DNA from 4 places in the Lysinibacillus sp. FSL P4-0201 genome. Region 3 is predicted to be linked to each of the others. Evidence: riboswitches for the same ligand, from Rfam matches in the RefSeq annotation. Region 3 holds a riboswitch; each other region holds the start of a gene.
What was found. A riboswitch is a leader RNA that binds a small molecule or an ion and turns the genes downstream of it on or off. The one in region 3 is predicted to bind S-adenosylmethionine.
Positions count from the first base shown of each region.

Region 1 (4,215 bases), 460 kb from region 3:
CTCCCACTAAAGAAGAATTAACAGCTATTTGGCAAGCTAGTGGACAGCCTTTGAAAAAATTTTTTAATACCTCAGGCATGAAATATCGTGAGCTTGGTTTAAAGGACAAGTTAGCAGAAATGACGGAGGATGAGCAGCTTGAGCTACTTGCTTCAGATGGCATGTTAATTAAACGTCCCATCGTGACAGATGGAAAAAAAGTTACTTTAGGTTTTAAAGAAGTAGATTTTGAGCAAGCTTGGAAATAACCGTATTAAACCTTGTATTTATAGGAGAAGTATGGCACACTGAAAGTGAATATATTACATATTTATGGAGGGGTTTTTTGCATGAGCACACCTAAAGACTTACGATACTCTGAAGAACATGAATGGGTAAAAGTAGAAGATGGAAAAGTACGTATTGGTATTACTCACTTCGCACAATCTGAATTAGGAGATATCGTATTCGTTGAGCTTCCACAAGTTGGCGACGAAATCAAAACAGATGATCCATTCGGTAGCGTAGAATCAGTAAAAACTGTTTCTGAATTATATGCACCAATCTCAGGTACTGTAGTTGAAGTAAATGCAGATTTAGAAGATAGCCCAGAATTCGTTAATGAATCACCATATGAAAAAGCATGGATGATCGTTGTTGAGCCTGCTGACGCATCAGAAGTTGAGAAACTAATGACAGCAGAGCAATACGAAGAAATGATCGCTGAATAAGACAAGCCATAATCGAAAAACGTCGGAAACTACCGGCGTTTTTTGTTATATAATGACTTATAAGTGGGGATCTCTAAATGGAGGTGGCGTAATGTTCGAGGGAAAATGCTTGATAGTAGAAGGGCGCTCAGATAAGCTACAAATTGAGCCTATTTTGAATGAGAATGTTACAATACTATGTACGAATGGTACAATTGGTGTGCATCAATTAGAAGAACTACTGGATCCCTATGAGGGCTGTGAGCTATTTACTTTTTTTGATGCAGATACTTCTGGTGATAAGCTACGTGCATTAATGGACAGACATTATCCAGAGGCTGAGCATCTGCGCACAATGCCAACATACAAGGAAGTAGAAACAACACCAAGAAAAGTGCTAGCAATGATCTTACTGCGTGCACATTTTTCAATCCATAATGAATATATTTTGTAAGGTTGCGTGAGTAAATGGAAGAATGGTCAATAGAGCAGTGGGAAGCGGCTAAACAGTCGGGAGAGAAAACTGCATTTTATTTATATACACCGATGTGTGGAACGTGTGCAGTGGCATCTAAAATGATGTCCATTATTGAGCAATTACTGCCACAGCTACAAATTGGTAAAGCAAATATCAACTTTTTGGAACACATTGCTTATGAGCATCAAATTGAAAGTGTTCCATGTCTACTCATCAGTGATGGCGGAAAAGTGACAGAAAAGATTTATGCTTTTCAATCCGTACCATTTTTATATGAATTGTTAAAAAAATCAATTGACTGAACTTTACTAGCGTGGTAAAGTATCAAATATATTACTAAAACATTAAATATATCGAACTCTTATGAAGAGTGGCGGAGGGAAGTGCCCTATGAAGCCCGGCAACCATCACAATGTGAAAAGGTGCCAAATCACCCAAAGATTTTTCTTTGAAAGATGAGAGAACGGTTTAACGTATCATACGTGACCCCTTCTACTTGTCTGTGAGTGAAGGGGTTTTCTATATGAGAAAAGGAGTATTCGCTATGATCCAGCTTCAAAATATTACAAAGAAATACAAAACAGCAAATGGCGAATTAACGGCAGTCAAAGACGTCAACCTTACTATTAATAAAGGTGAAATTTTTGGCATTATCGGCTATAGTGGTGCTGGTAAAAGTACCATGATTCGTTTATTAAACGGTTTAGAGAAACCGACAGCAGGAACAGTAACGGTGAACAATCAAGAATTTTCATCGATAAAAGGGCAAAAGCTTAGAGCAGCTAGACAAAAGGTAAGTATGATTTTCCAGCATTTTAATTTACTTTGGTCAAGAACAGTTGCCGAAAATATTGCATTCCCTTTAGAAATCGCAGGCTTCCCAAAGGCTCAACGTGAAGCGCGTGTGAAGGAATTAATTGCCCTTGTAGGCTTAGAAGGGCGCGATAAGGCATATCCATCCCAGCTTTCCGGGGGACAAAAGCAGCGTGTAGGAATTGCACGTGCATTAGCGAATAATCCAGAGGTTTTACTATGTGATGAGGCGACATCCGCACTCGACCCTGAAACAACGGATGCCATTCTTGATTTACTCGTAGATATAAATGAACGCTTAGGCTTAACAATCGTCCTGATTACCCACGAAATGCATGTCATCCGCAAAATTTGTCATCGTGTAGCGGTGATGGAGGCAGGCGAAATTGTGGAACGTGGTGAGGTATTACAAGTCTTCCAAGCCCCACAGGCGGCTATTACTAAGAAATTTGTATCTCAAATTACAGACACTAAGGAAACACAGGATACGGTAGCACAAATTAAAACAAACTATCCAACTGGACAACTTGTCAAATTGATTTTTGTTGGTGAAAAAACAGAACAGCCTGTCATCTCACATCTTGTGAAACAATTTGATGTAGAAGTAAGTATTGTTCACGGAAATATTTCGCAAACAAAAAATGGTGCATATGGTACATTGATTGTGCAAATTGATGGCTCTCAGACAAACGTCACTGAAGCCCTTCGTTATTTAAATACAGTGGAAGTACAGACGGAGGTGATTGAAAATGCTAACTAATCTCTTTCCGAATGTAGACTGGGAAAATATGTGGCAAGCTACGTATGAAACTTTATACATGACAGCTATATCAACGGTTGTGACATTTATTCTTGGGTTAGTCATTGGTATTGTTCTATTTCTAACTAGCCCCAATCAGTTATGGGCAAATAAAATCGTTAACTTTTTAACAGGATCACTCGTTAATATTTTCCGTTCCATTCCATTTATCGTATTAATTATTTTATTAATTCCATTTACGAAGTTTTTACTAGGTACAATTCGCGGTGCCAATGCGGCGTTACCTGCTTTAATTATCGGTGCAGCACCGTTTTATGCTCGTATGGTATTAATTGCGTTACGTGAAATTGATAAAGGTGTGATTGAAGCAGCCCGTTCAATGGGAGCAAAAACTTCTACGATTATTTGGAAGGTATTGGTTCCGGAATCATTACCAGCTTTGATTTCTGGTATCACTGTAACGGCTGTTGCTCTTGTAGGATATACAGCGATGGCAGGAATTATTGGTGCAGGTGGTCTTGGTAACTTAGCTTTCTTAGACGGCTTCCAGCGAAATCGCCAAGATGTGACATTAATGGCAACTATTTTGATCTTAGTAGTCGTATTTATTATTCAATGGATTGGTGATTTAATTACCGAGAAAATTGATAAACGCTAGCAAGAAAAAGGGGTTATTCCGGTTTTTACCGCTAACATATTTTAAACAAATAAAAGGGAGTGTCATAAATGAAAAAGTTATTAGCAGGATTATTTTTATCAATACTTGTACTAGCATTAGCAGCTTGCGGTACAGATAAAAAAGAAGATGAAAAATCAGCATCTGGCGATCAAACAGATAGCAAAGAAAACGTAACATTAAAAGTAGGTGCTTCTAATACACCGCACGCAGTTATTTTAGAAAAAGCAAAACCGATCTTAGCTAAAGAAGGCATAGACCTTGAAATTGAAACGTATACAGATTATGTTCTACCAAACCAAGATTTAGAGTCAAAAGATATTGATGCAAACTATTTCCAGCACATTCCTTACTTAGAGCTACAAATTAAAGACAATGGCTATGATTTCGTTAATGCAGGTGGCGTTCATATTGAACCAATCGGTATTTACTCTAAAAAATATAAAACGTTAGAAGACCTGCCTGAAGGCGCGACAATTTTACTTTCTAATTCAGTATCTGACCATGGTCGTATGCTGTCATTGCTAGAGGCTAAAGGCTTAATCAAATTAAAAGAAGGCATTGATAAAACAGCAGCAGAATTAAAGGATATTGAAGAAAATCCTAAAAACTTTAAATTCGATGCAAATACTGCCCCAGAAATGCTTGTACAAATGTACGAAAATGATGAAGGCGATGCAGTACTTATCAATTCTAACTTTGCCATCGATAACGGTTTAAACCCAATTGAAGATGCTATTTCTCTTGAAGATAAAGAATCTCCATATGTTAACATCATCGCTGTACGTGCAGGTGATGA
Region 1 is NZ_CP151995.1:3,654,917-3,659,131, reverse strand. It holds gene MKY76_RS18410 (arsenate reductase family protein) at 1-248, shown strand, start outside; gene gcvH (glycine cleavage system protein GcvH) at 330-710, shown strand; gene MKY76_RS18400 (hypothetical protein) at 802-1,143, shown strand; gene MKY76_RS18395 (thioredoxin family protein) at 1,158-1,469, shown strand; SAM riboswitch class I at 1,526-1,629, shown strand; gene MKY76_RS18390 (methionine ABC transporter ATP-binding protein) at 1,712-2,740, shown strand; gene MKY76_RS18385 (methionine ABC transporter permease) at 2,730-3,398, shown strand; gene MKY76_RS18380 (MetQ/NlpA family ABC transporter substrate-binding protein) at 3,467-4,215, shown strand, end outside.
Region 1: another riboswitch for S-adenosylmethionine. It lies ahead of MKY76_RS18390 (methionine ABC transporter ATP-binding protein); the one in region 3 lies ahead of MKY76_RS20730 (bifunctional homocysteine S-methyltransferase/methylenetetrahydrofolate reductase).

Region 2 (4,215 bases), 2.3 Mb from region 3:
TTGGTATACAGGTACAGAAACACCGAGAAAAATGACAATTGAATAATAATTGGCAACGAAAATCCACTTCTCTGATGAAGTGGATTTTTCCATATTGTTGAATTAAAGATCATGTCACTAGCTAAAACTTTTTTTAGCAAGGTTGGGGTGATTTCGCTCCAGGGTCTCCTCTGTAACGCTAAATCCACAGGAAAGCAAGTAGCCAGCATCAGAAATTCTATTGATGGTTTTTCAATACTTATGTAAAGAGGCTGGAGCAACAGTGTTTCAGCCCATAAAAATACCGAGCTATCCACTAAAACGCTTACGAAGTGTTTTGGAATAGTTCGGTTTTTTTATCATGTTTGTTAATTTAAAGATTATTCAGCTTTATGAAGGTCCCAGTTAGTTATGGCCCAGCCTTTTCTCATTATCGATTTATCCAATAAAAAGCACCAGGGCAAACTAAAGTTTCCTTTGTTCGTTTAGGATCCTTTAATGTCACACCAAATGGTCCCTCTTTGACATGACCAAGTGTCATTGTCATCGCGCTCTCTTCCTCATAGAAATCTAAGCGCATATTCGGTAGCTGTAGTGACAAATACTGCTCATGTTGCGTAGGCACTGGTAGCTGTAACACCTCTTGCCACAGCTTAACTGTTGCCTGCATGTCCTTGACGTAGAATTGGACGGATTCCATCGTTATAGCCTGTTTGACATCAATGGCACCACTTGCCTTTAATTGAACCAAACGCTCTTCATCTTCCTCCGCCCATTCAATCAAAAATGGAAAATCAATTGGCAGATCTGGCTTACCAAAATGCAGTAGCTTCCATTCTACCACAGTGCCATCTGGTCTTGTTCTGCTACATGCATCTGGTCCATATACTTCATAGCCCAATGCTCGCAAGCGTCGACCCTCTTCCTCAATATTTTTTGTGCGCAGAGCAATTCGAGAAAATCCCTGGCGCTCTTGATCACGTTTAAACGTATAATGTAGGGAATATGGGTATTGTGCCGCTTGCTCAAATAAATCACGATCATAGATAGCAATTTGTTCAATATAGCTTAAGCCAAAGTAGCTTAACGTATTATAAGTCCCCCACATCGTGTGCTGCCCACCATTCACTGTATGGACATTTCGTTTATTGAAGAAAACCTTTATATTTTCTGGTGATTCCACTTGATGAACCAAATGATCAAAATATAAAGTCATGGCCATTCCCCTTTCTTTCCCCATTACCTTTACCTGTATGTTTGATTAGTTTAAAATTTACTCAAGAAAAGGAGTTACTAGTAGGATATGAAAAAAAGTTTCGTTTACCTACAAACTCCGTTCACTAATTTCATAAAGAGGTGATTTGAATGACAGATTTAGTAGCTGCTTTTAAATTGGCATTAGGTAATTATCCTACAGGTGTAACAGTTGTCACGACATGTCATGACACAAAACCGATTGGCTTAACCGTCAATTCCTTTGCATCTGTTTCAATCGACCCGCTCCTTATTTTATGGTCACTCGATAAAAAATCTCAGCTCCATCCTTATTTCACGACTGCGCCAAATTTTGCGGTCAATATTTTAGCGAGTGATCAAGAGCATTTATGTACACTATTTGCCAGTAAAATCCCTGATCGCTTTGCACAAGCAAAATGGTCAACTTCCTCTTTAGGACTACCGATTTTACATGATACAGCAGCTAATTTACAATGTAAAACATTTCAGCAAATCGATGCTGGCGACCATACCATTTTTATTGGGCAGGTCGTAGACATTACAAATGCTCAAAAAGAGCCTTTGCTTTATCATCGCCGTCATATCGGTCCCATACCAAAAAGCTTTTATAGCTAGCCTTTACACAAAAAAAGGGCCACTTGTAAGCACAGGAAATCCTTCATGCTTATAGGTGGCCGTTTGACATAAGTTCTACTGAAATCATTGTTATTTTTTCTGCGGAAATCTCTGCTTTTCAAGCCTATTAATTTGCACAATCACACCATCTTGAATCGTAATATGCACTTCACCAAATTCAAGATTTTGAATCGCCTTCGCAATTGCCTCTAGTTTCTTATCATCTACTTTTACTGACTGAGCCATACGAAACACCCCTTCTTTCTTATTCCTTATTGTTCATAAAGAGGCCAACGCATCAAACTGATTGATAGCCCCTCCTATCTCTCAGACACCATCTGTTGGATTTGGCACCTGTTTTTCGGTTGCCGAGGCTTCATTGGGCCAAGTCCCTCCACCTCTCTTGATAAGAGTACTGCGTTTCTTGAAAATAATTCTATAATTCCGCTATAGGAATGTCAATACAAAATATTAGAAAACCTAGTTGAATACTATGCAATATGTCGTTTAGATTAAAAGACTCCCTAAACCTAAAGTATTTTATGCCTAGTCAGTGAGAAATAGATGGCAATCCATTAATTTATTACGAGCTCCATTTCCTCATTATGAATTCAAGTGGGCCTCGATGATGTTTAGCCCTCCACCATACAGAAACAAAGACACATCCTAAAAAGTAACAGCAGGCATACAGCATGGAAAAAGCAAGTGTTTGGTTCTCCAGCTTTTGGCAAACAATTAGTATTCCAATGCCTATAAAAACATGGCCAACATAATGCGTTAAAGACATTTGTCCTGTTAATATGAAAGATTGAATAACTTTATTTTTACATGTCTCTACAAGATAGATGGAGCCAACAATGATGACAATAGCCGAAGCCGAATTAGATAGGACATACATCATATTCGGTGGAATCGGTCCTGTATCAAATAAATACAATGCACTCTCTACATCTAATAAATGAATGGTTGTCATCTTAATGAATAACGTTGAACAAGTCTCAGTCATGATGACTAACAATAAACCTATCACCAGTAAGTTTTTTCTTAATGTATGATTTGTTAAATCTAATGTGCCCACTACCATACCTATCAGAAAGAAGCAAATCCAGGGGAATAGTGGATGATAGCCATTAAACATCAAATTTCTTATAAATCCTGCTGGTGTCCAAAAATCAAGATACTCTAGTAGCACATATGTTGGATGCCAACCAGCAAGGTAACTAAATTGAATTTGAAGCCATTGTGAAAGGATGAGGATGACACCGATTATGAACATCATCCTTTTCTGAGATTGGGCAATCAAACATGCGGCAACAAACATATACACGCCATAATAATGTAATATATCTCCTGTCCAACCGACCGCATATAGTACTATCCCTATCACGAATAACAAAAATGACCTCTTCCACAAAGTAAGTCGATTCTCGCGAAGAAGCATTGGGTCCTTAGTCTCTCTAGCGTGACGAGTCATTAAAGCTGTCCCTATTCCTGCTAGCATGACAAATACGGCCGAAGCACGTCCCTCGAAAAGATGTTGGAAGGCAATTAACCATGTTGAACCATTCGTTGTAGAACCTGTTATGACGCCAAAATTGACAATGAACATGCCAAGCATGGCGAGAGCTCTTGCAAAATCAAGACCTTCAATGCGCCGATCATCATTTCTTTTTGTCATCTTTGCCCCCTTGGATAGCGCTATGTACAGCCTCCTTCCAAATAGCCCTATAGTTCAATTGGTTGCCTGTTAACATGAAATTACCGATATTATCATAGACGAGGGCTAGCATCTGTGCCTTCGCTTCTATATGTGGAGTATCCTCTAGCACGCCTAGCTGTACGCCATATCGTAGGATAGCAACAAAGCTCGTTAAAAAGCTGGTTTCTAGCTCTACTAATTGTCTTTTATAGTTTTCATCGCGGGCCGCTAATAGTACATATTGATTAAATATTTTATTAAAATAAGGGTCCTTGTCCTGTGCCTCAATAGATTTATAGCCTAGCTTAAGTAATTCCTCCTTAAAATTAGCAGAAGAAAGCTCTTTATAATCCACAGCGACATCATGTTGAATTTCTTTGTACAATTCATCAAATATGAAAGCGATTAATTGATCTTTTGATTGAAAATAATAGTAAATGGCTGGTTTTGAAATACCGACCTCTGTAGCAATCATTGCTAAGCTTGTTTTTTCAAATCCATTTTCCGCAAACATCCCATAAGCAATTTCTATAATTTTGTGAAAAGTTTGTTCTTTATTTCCCATTATTACCCTCCTTTTTTACCGACCGTTAAGTAAATATTATAGGATGCTAACCTTTTAGACAAGAAAAAACTGTGTAGAAATATTTCTCTACACAGTTCACATTTATTGATTTTGTAAATAC
Region 2 is NZ_CP151995.1:1,743,896-1,748,110, reverse strand. It holds gene MKY76_RS08520 (amphi-Trp domain-containing protein) at 1-46, shown strand, start outside; gene MKY76_RS08515 (VOC family protein) at 410-1,195, opposite strand; gene MKY76_RS08510 (flavin reductase family protein) at 1,345-1,830, shown strand; gene MKY76_RS08505 (YezD family protein) at 1,921-2,076, opposite strand; SAM riboswitch class I at 2,148-2,243, opposite strand; gene MKY76_RS08500 (heparan-alpha-glucosaminide N-acetyltransferase domain-containing protein) at 2,414-3,508, opposite strand; gene MKY76_RS08495 (TetR/AcrR family transcriptional regulator) at 3,492-4,094, opposite strand; gene MKY76_RS08490 (phosphopantothenoylcysteine decarboxylase) at 4,197-4,215, opposite strand, start outside.
Region 2: another riboswitch for S-adenosylmethionine. It lies ahead of MKY76_RS08505 (YezD family protein); the one in region 3 lies ahead of MKY76_RS20730 (bifunctional homocysteine S-methyltransferase/methylenetetrahydrofolate reductase).

Region 3 (4,215 bases):
AACAGAGAAATTAGAGTATTCTTTGACCAACATTCAAGATGAAGTTGCAGCAGGTGAAGAAAATATGTTACAAACTGAAGGCCAATTTACGAGTATATTGGGAGCCATGACAGAAGCAAAAGATCAAAATGAGTGTATGGCAACAAAAATACAAGCAATTGTAGGCATATTAAGTGAATTAGGCACTTCATTTACTGAGGTAACAAATTCAGCTGAAAAATTAGCGAGCTTTGCGCAAAATTTAAAAGGATAGACTACTAACATTTACATTCTATTTTTCATATTTTTAGACGTAATAAACACTATAGTACCTATTTAAATGCTTGTTGTGAAGTTATCGCTATAGAGGATCAATTTTATAGAGATTCAGAAAGTAAGAGCTATTTCACTGATGAAATAGCTCTATTTTTGCTAAATTTGTAAAGGATTTAACGTAATTTTCAATGAAAAAGGATTATACTGTAGAAAGAATGAATAATAGGGGCGGTTATGATGAAAACAGTTGTTGTTTTAGGCGGCGGTATTACAGGACTATGTACAATTCATTATTTGCAACGTCAAGTGAAGGAACATAATTTAGATGTTCGTCTAGTGCTTATAGAAAAAAATACATATTTAGGAGGCAAATTATATTCAGCACATGAACAAGGTTTCATCATGGAAACGGGTGCTGATTCTATTGTAGCCCGTCATCAAGGCGTTATGGAACTCGTGCAGGAGCTTGATTTTGAGGCGGAATTAGTTTACAACGAAACAGGTATTTCTTATATTTATACGAATAATGAGTTACATGCTATTCCGGCAGATTCAACTTTCGGAATACCGATGAGTGTAGCATCCTTAGAGGAAAGTACACTTATTTCCGAGCAGGGAAAAAAAGAAGCGTTGAAGGATTTAACATTGCCAAACAATGGCTTCACAAAGGAAAGTTCTATTGGTGAATTTTTAACTTACTATTTAGGAGAGGAACTGGTGAAAAACCAAATTGCACCAGTCCTTGCAGGTGTTTATTCGGGAGATTTACATCAGCTTTCTATTGGCTCTACTTTACCGTATTTAATTGATTATAAGAATGATTTTGGAAGTATTATTAAAGGCTTTGATGCGAATCGTGAGCAATTTGTTAAAGCAGCGAACAAAAAATTTATATCCTTTAAAAATGGTTTATCTTCTTTAATTGATCGACTTGAACAGACCTTATCCGATGTAGAAATTATCAAGGGTGTTACTACACTAAATGTTCAAAAACAAGATAAGAACTACACAATTTCCTTAGCTAATGGTGAAATTATTGAGTCAGATTATGTCGTTTTAGCATTACCGAACGATACTGTACAAAATCTGCTACAGGATGAATCTTTAAACCGCTATTTTGACCAATTTACGACAGCGTCAGCGATTACTATCTATTTGGGTTTTGATGTGCCAGACGCTAAATTGCCAGCAGATGGAACGGGCTATATTGTTTCCCATAATTCAGACGTAACTTGTAATGCGGCAACTTGGACTAGTCGTAAATGGAAGCATACATCGAAAGAAAATAAATTACTTGTGCGACTCTTTTATAAGAGCATCAATCCAGCCTATGAGCAACTACGCGCCATGACGGATGAAGAATTGGCAGCAGTTGCTTTAGAAGATGTGAGAAAGAGCCTAGGAATAGAGGAGCAGCCAACCGTTGTAAATGTAACAAAATGGATTGATCAAATGCCTAAATATGATCTAGCGCATCGTGAAGCATTACAAGGATTACTACAAGAATTACATGAGAAATATCCTAATTTATCGATTGCAGGGTGCTCGTATTTTGGCGTAGGTATTGGTGCTTGCATTCAAAACGGGAAAAAAATTGGTGAAGAGCTTGCAAAGGAACTTGCCAATTTCTAAGGTTTTAAGTGGAAAAAAACTTTGTTATGTGAAATAGTCTTGACTCATTCGTCAGTAAACGATATGATTCTTTTAATTATTTAAAAAATTCATACTTAATTCTTATCAAGAGAAGCAGAGGGACTGGCCCATTGAAGCTTCAGCAACCAACTTTATTGTCAGGTGCTAAATCCAGAAGACCGTTGAGTCGAAGATGAGAAGGAACAACAATGATGAATCGTTAAAGCCTTCTTTTTTTATGAAAGAAGGCTTTTTATTATATAGAGACATAGGAAGAGAGGCTAATTTTATGGGATTGCTTGAAAGGTTAAAAACGCATGTATTGACGGCAGACGGTGCAATAGGCACAGTGCTATATGGCTATGGATTGGAGTATTGCCATGAGGAAATGAATGTTCAGAGACCCGAGTTAATTGAAAAGATTCATAGAGAATATATTGCGGCTGGTGCTGACATCATTCAAACGAATACGTACGGTGCAAATGCCATTAAATTAGCTCGCTATGGATTGGAATCACGTGTCCAACAATTTAATGAAGCTGCTATCACCATCGCAAAACGAGCAGCGGCTGATGGCGGTCAATTTGTTTTAGGAACAATTGGTGGTATTCGGGGAATTCGTAAAAGTGATGCAACCTTGGATGAAATATTAGCGACTATTGAAGAACAAGCAAGCGTCTTACTTGCAGGGAATCCAGATGGCCTTTTACTTGAAACTTATTATGATTTTGAAGAATTAACAGCAACCTTAAAGATGCTACGAGAAAAAACAAAATTGCCGATTATTGCACAAGTTTCTATGCATGAGCCCGGTGTTCTACAAAATGGGTTGTCTTTAAATAATGCTCTCCATGAGCTTGAAGCCCTAGGTGCTGATATTGTTGGTGTCAATTGTCGACTAGGTCCACACCATACAATTCAGGCATTTGAAGGTGTAGAACTTCCTAATAAGGCATTTATGTCGGCCTATCCAAATGCATCACTTCTGGACTTAGAGGATGGGCGTGTCGTTTATGAATCAGAAGCTGATTATTTTGGTCGAGCGGCTGTTGAATTGCGTGATCAAGGTGTACGTTTAATAGGGGGCTGCTGTGGTACAACACCCAAACATATTGCAGCAGCAAAGAAGTATTTAGAAGAGTTATCACCGGTTCAGGAGAAGCTTGCGAAGCCTAAAAAGATTGAGATTGTTCGGGAAGCGGAGCCAACAAAGTATGAGCCTCTTCATGAAAAAGTTAAACGTGAACGTTCTGTCATAGTAGAGTTGGATACACCTAGACATTTAGAGATTGATGGGTTCCTTGAAGGAGCAAAGCAATTATATGATGCAGGTGCAGATGTAGTTATGATGGCAGACAATTCATTGGCCTCTCCACGTATTAGCAATATTGCAATGGGCGCATTGTTGAAGAGCTCACATGGTGTACGCCCACTAACTCATATTACATGTCGAGACCGTAATTTAATTGGTCTACAATCTCATTTAATGGGGTTAAATGCTTTAGGTATTCATGATGTGTTGGCCGTTACGGGTGATCCAACGAAAGTAGGAGATTTCCCAGGTGCGACAAGTGTTTATGATGTATCTTCCATGGAGCTAATCCAATTAATTAAGCAATTAAATGAAGGGGTCTCTTTCTCAGGTAAGCCACTTCGTAAAAAAGCAAATTTTTCAGTTGCTGCTGCATTTAATCCAAACGTCCGTGTGTTAGATCGTGCTGTGACACGCTTGGAGAAGAAAATTGAGCATGGGGCAGACTACTTCATTTCTCAACCAGTATATACGAAAGAGAAAATTGTAGAGATTTATGAGGCAACAAAGCATTTACAAGCTCCAATTTACATCGGTATTATGCCTGTTACGAGTTATAAAAGTGCTGAATTTTTACATCATGAAGTGCCAGGTATCAAATTATCTGAAGATGCCTTAACAAGAATGAAAGCATGTGGAGAAGATAAAGAAAGGGCAACATTGGAAGGGATTGCTATTGCCAAAGAATTAGTAGAAGTGGCTACGCAATATTTCAATGGGATTTACCTTATTACACCATTTTTACGTTACGATGTGACACTAGAGTTGATGAAATATATAGAGCAATTGGATGAACAGAAAAAAGGAGTAAGTATACATGGCTAAGCACTCGATTGAAGAGCAACTAGAGAAACGTATTTTAATTCTTGATGGCGCAATGGGAACAATGCTACAAAATGAAAATTTATCAGCAGAGGATTTTGGTGGCGAGGAACTTGATGGCTGTAATGAAAATCTTGTGCTTACTAGACCAGATGTTATTGAAAAAATTCACCATAAATACTTAGAGGCAGGCG
Region 3 is NZ_CP151995.1:4,110,128-4,114,342, reverse strand. It holds gene MKY76_RS20740 (globin-coupled sensor protein) at 1-253, shown strand, start outside; gene MKY76_RS20735 (protoporphyrinogen oxidase) at 493-1,887, shown strand; SAM riboswitch class I at 1,987-2,087, shown strand; gene MKY76_RS20730 (bifunctional homocysteine S-methyltransferase/methylenetetrahydrofolate reductase) at 2,177-4,024, shown strand; gene metH (methionine synthase) at 4,017-4,215, shown strand, end outside.

Region 4 (4,215 bases), 1.1 Mb from region 3:
TGCTCCTTGTAATGCATGTGCACGTAACCATTCTGGGAAGCGAATATCATAGCAAATGACACCAGCAGCTTCAATATCATCTAAAGCAAAACGATTCATTTCATCCCCTGCTTCCAAGTAAAGATGCTCGTCCATTAAACGGAAAAGATGTGCCTTGCTATATTCCCCAACAAGTTCTCCATTACGATCAAAGGTATACATCGTATTATAAAATTTATCGCCTTTCTTTGTTGAAACAGAGCCCCCTACAATATGTACATCAAGTTCCTTAGCAAGTTTAGCCAAAAAGGTCTTTGTCCGCTCACCATTGATATCTGCTAGCTCAGGCAGTTTCTCTAAAGCATAGCCTGTATTCCACATTTCAGGTAACACTATGATTTCTGCCCTATTTTTTGCAGCTTCACGAATCTTATCCTCGGCACGTTCAAAATTTTCTTCAACTTTGCCAAAGCCAACATTTAATTGAATACAACCGATTTTCATCTCTATTCCTCCTCTAGACAATTAACAGAAAAAGTAATACTATTTGCTTCATATTCTTCAATAATAATTATTATATTCTGAAAAAGGTGATCATGCATGGAATTCTCTAAAAAACTACAGCAACTACCCACTCAATTTTTTGCAGCACTCGTTCAAAAAGTAAACTTGGCTCTAGAAGAAGGGCGTGATGTCATTAACCTTGGGCAAGGAAATCCCGATCAGCCAACGCCTATTCACATCATTCAAGCATTACAGGAAGCAGCTGAAAATCCTCAAAACCACAAATATTCACCTTTTAGAGGTCTCGCTGAATTACGCCAAGCTGCTGCGGACTTTTATCTACGTGAATATCAGGTAGAACTAAATCCAGATACAGAGGTAGCGATTCTTGGTGGAACAAAAATTGGTCTAGTTGAGCTACCTTTAGCTGTGTTAAACCCTGGTGACACGATGCTCTTACCAGATCCTGGCTATCCAGATTACCTATCAGGTGTTGTACTAGGAGACGTCAATTTTGAAGTAATGCCCCTTTTTGCTGAAAATGATTTCTTACCTGATTATCATGCATTACCTGATGAAGTGAAAGAAAAAGCAAAGCTTCTTTACTTAAATTACCCGAACAACCCTACAGGTGGTACAGCATCACTTGCGTTTTTTGAAGAGACCATTCGCTTTGCGAAGGAGCACAATATTATCGTATCACATGATTTTGCTTATGGGGCAATAGGATTTGACGGTAATAAACCAGTTAGCTTCCTTCAAGCAAAGGGTGCAAAAGAAGTAGGAGTTGAAATGTATACATTATCGAAAACCTATAATATGGCTGGCTGGCGTATAGGCTTCGCTGTAGGGAATGCCGAGATTATTGCTGCTATTAATCTAATTCAGGATCATCTGTTTTGTAGTCAATTCCCTGCCATTCAACAAGCCGCAGCAGTAGCACTGACGGCTTCCCAACAATGTGCGGATGAACTACGAGCTACTTATGAGCGTCGCCGCAATGTACTCATTGAAGAAGCTCGAAGAATTGGCTGGCATGTTACGGCTCCAAAAGGCTCCTTCTTCGCATGGCTCCCTGTACCACTAGGCTATACAAGTGAACAGTTTGCTGATCTTTTGCTCGAAAAAGCTGATATCGCTGTAGCAGCAGGTAATGGCTTCGGTCAATATGGTGAAGGCTATGTACGCGTAGGATTGCTGGTTAGTGAGGAGCGCTTACATGAAGCAATCCATAGAATCGAGCAATTACAATTGTTTAAAAGATAATGACGCCGTATCCTGTAGCTATCCCTAGCTACAGGATTATTACTATTTTTCAATTTTCCTTGGTTGCCCTAAACCATTTTCTAATGGATAAAATTGAACATGACCTGTTTCATCATCCCATTTTCGAATATGTTGAATCCCTTGTACCTCTGCCAACACGATGTCAGCAGTAATAACAGGGTTGCCCCCTTTTATTAAATGCCCACCTGATACAACACCCCATTGATCGCTCATAGAACCATGGAAATGTGTCTCATATCCACCATCTCGCTTACACACCACACCTGAACCTTGAATAAATTCTAATGGTCCCTCTTTTTCAATCACATCACTAAAACGAACTTGAATTTGAGCTGTTGCATCTGGCACTAAATAAACAAAGCTGCTTTTTTGAAAGCTGCCAATACAGCTTACAATTGTTGCTGACTCTATGCTATTCTCTTCGCAAAGCGCTTCAATCCCTTCAATGATATCTGTTCCCGTTAGAAAACGAGCACTAATAACCTTACCAAATGAACCTATACCATAATTAACTCTTACAGACATTGTTATCCCTCTTTTGCGTCGAAATATTATAATTATATAAAAAATTTAAAAATTATTTATTGACTTACTATACCCTATAAATTATATTAGTTCTATCGGAATTACAAAAAAATATTATAAATCTCTTATCAAGAGTAGCTGAGGGACTGGCCCTATGAAGCTCGGCAACCTCCTTTTTATAGGAAGGTGCTAAATCCTGCAAACGATCTTCGTTTGATAGATAAGAGAGGACATCTTTTCATGAGCCTCTCTTAATTTGTAAGAGAGTTTTTTTATTTTCAAAAAACCGATAAAAACAATCTTGGAGGTATTTTCATGAAAAAGAAAAATAAATTTTTAGTAGGTTTAGCAAGTTTAACATTAGTAGCAGCTTTAGCAGGCTGTGGCTCTAAAGAAGATAGTAAAAGCCAAGCTGAAGGAATTGATGAAAAGAAAATCGTTGTAGGCGTCACTTCTGGTCCACACGAAGAAATTGCAGAAGTAGCCGCTAAAGTAGCAAAAGAAAATGGGCTAGAAGTAGAACTAAAATCATTTTCTGACTATGTTTTACCTAATACATCCTTAGCTGAAGGTGATCTTGATGCGAACAGCTATCAACACGAGCCTTTCCTAGATACATTTAATAAAGACCATGATACAGATTTAGTACCAGTGGGCAAGACGATTTTAAATCCAATGGGTATCTACTCAGAAAAATATAAATCCTTTGATGACATTCCTGACGGTGCAACGTTTGGCTTACCAAATGACCCAACGAATGGAGCACGTGCCCTCTTTGTTTTACAGGAAGCTGGCTATATTAAGTTAAAAGAGGGTGCAGACTTAACAGCCTCGATCCGTGATGTAGAAGAAAACAAAAAGAATTTAAAATTCATTGAATTAGAGGCAGCTCAAATTCCTAAACAACTTAGTGAAGTAGATGTAGCAGCTATTAATACAAACTTTGCACTAGAGGCTGGCATTAACCCTAAAGATGACTCTATTTTATTGGAATCTACTGATTCTCCATACGTGAACTATATTGTTGTACGTGCTGAAAATGAAAATGATCCAACAATTAAAAAGTTCGTTGAGGCTTACCAATCTGACGAAGTGCGTCAATTCATCGAAGAGGAATTCAAAGGTTCTGTAATCCCTAGCTGGTAATATGTTCAGAAAGCTTCTATAAAGCCGAAGAATCTGCTGAAATTCCCCAATGGGAAGACGAGCAGATTCTTGCTTTTTAGAAGGTTGAGAAAGGAGCAAACAATCGCATGATTCAATTACAAAATATCTCAAAAGAATTTAAATCGAAAAAAGGCATCATAAAAGCTGTGGATGGCATCAACCTTCACGTAAAAAGGGGACAAATTCATGGTGTAATCGGCTATAGTGGTGCTGGTAAAAGTACACTCATTCGTTGCGTTAATCTACTAGAACGTCCTACAGCAGGAAAAGTAGTGATAGACAATGTAGACATTACGACCCTTTCTCTTCACGAATTACGTCAAACACGCCAAAAAATCGGGATGATCTTCCAGCACTTTAATCTCTTAAAAACAGCAACAGTTTACAATAATATTGCAGTTCCCTTAAAGCTACTAGGCTATAAAGAGGCGGAAGTAAAAAACCGAGTAGCTAAGTATGCTGAAATTGTCGGTTTAACAGATAAACTAGATAGTTACCCAAATCAACTTTCAGGTGGTCAAAAACAGCGTGTGGCTATTGCACGTGCCTTAGCACAGGAACCAGAGATTTTACTTAGTGACGAAGCAACAAGTGCACTTGATCCTGAGACAACGGAAGCCATTCTTGAATTGTTGTTAAAAATTAATCGTGAATTAGGCATTACGATTCTGCTCATCACACATGAAATGAATGTAATTCAAAAAATTTGCGATGAGGTTTCTGTTCTAGAATCAGGGAAAGTTGTGGAATTTG
Region 4 is NZ_CP151995.1:546,971-551,185, reverse strand. It holds gene MKY76_RS02720 (carbon-nitrogen family hydrolase) at 1-483, opposite strand, end outside; gene MKY76_RS02715 (pyridoxal phosphate-dependent aminotransferase) at 580-1,749, shown strand; gene MKY76_RS02710 (PPC domain-containing DNA-binding protein) at 1,792-2,295, opposite strand; SAM riboswitch class I at 2,418-2,522, shown strand; gene MKY76_RS02705 (MetQ/NlpA family ABC transporter substrate-binding protein) at 2,611-3,441, shown strand; gene MKY76_RS02700 (ATP-binding cassette domain-containing protein) at 3,549-4,215, shown strand, end outside.
Region 4: another riboswitch for S-adenosylmethionine. It lies ahead of MKY76_RS02705 (MetQ/NlpA family ABC transporter substrate-binding protein); the one in region 3 lies ahead of MKY76_RS20730 (bifunctional homocysteine S-methyltransferase/methylenetetrahydrofolate reductase).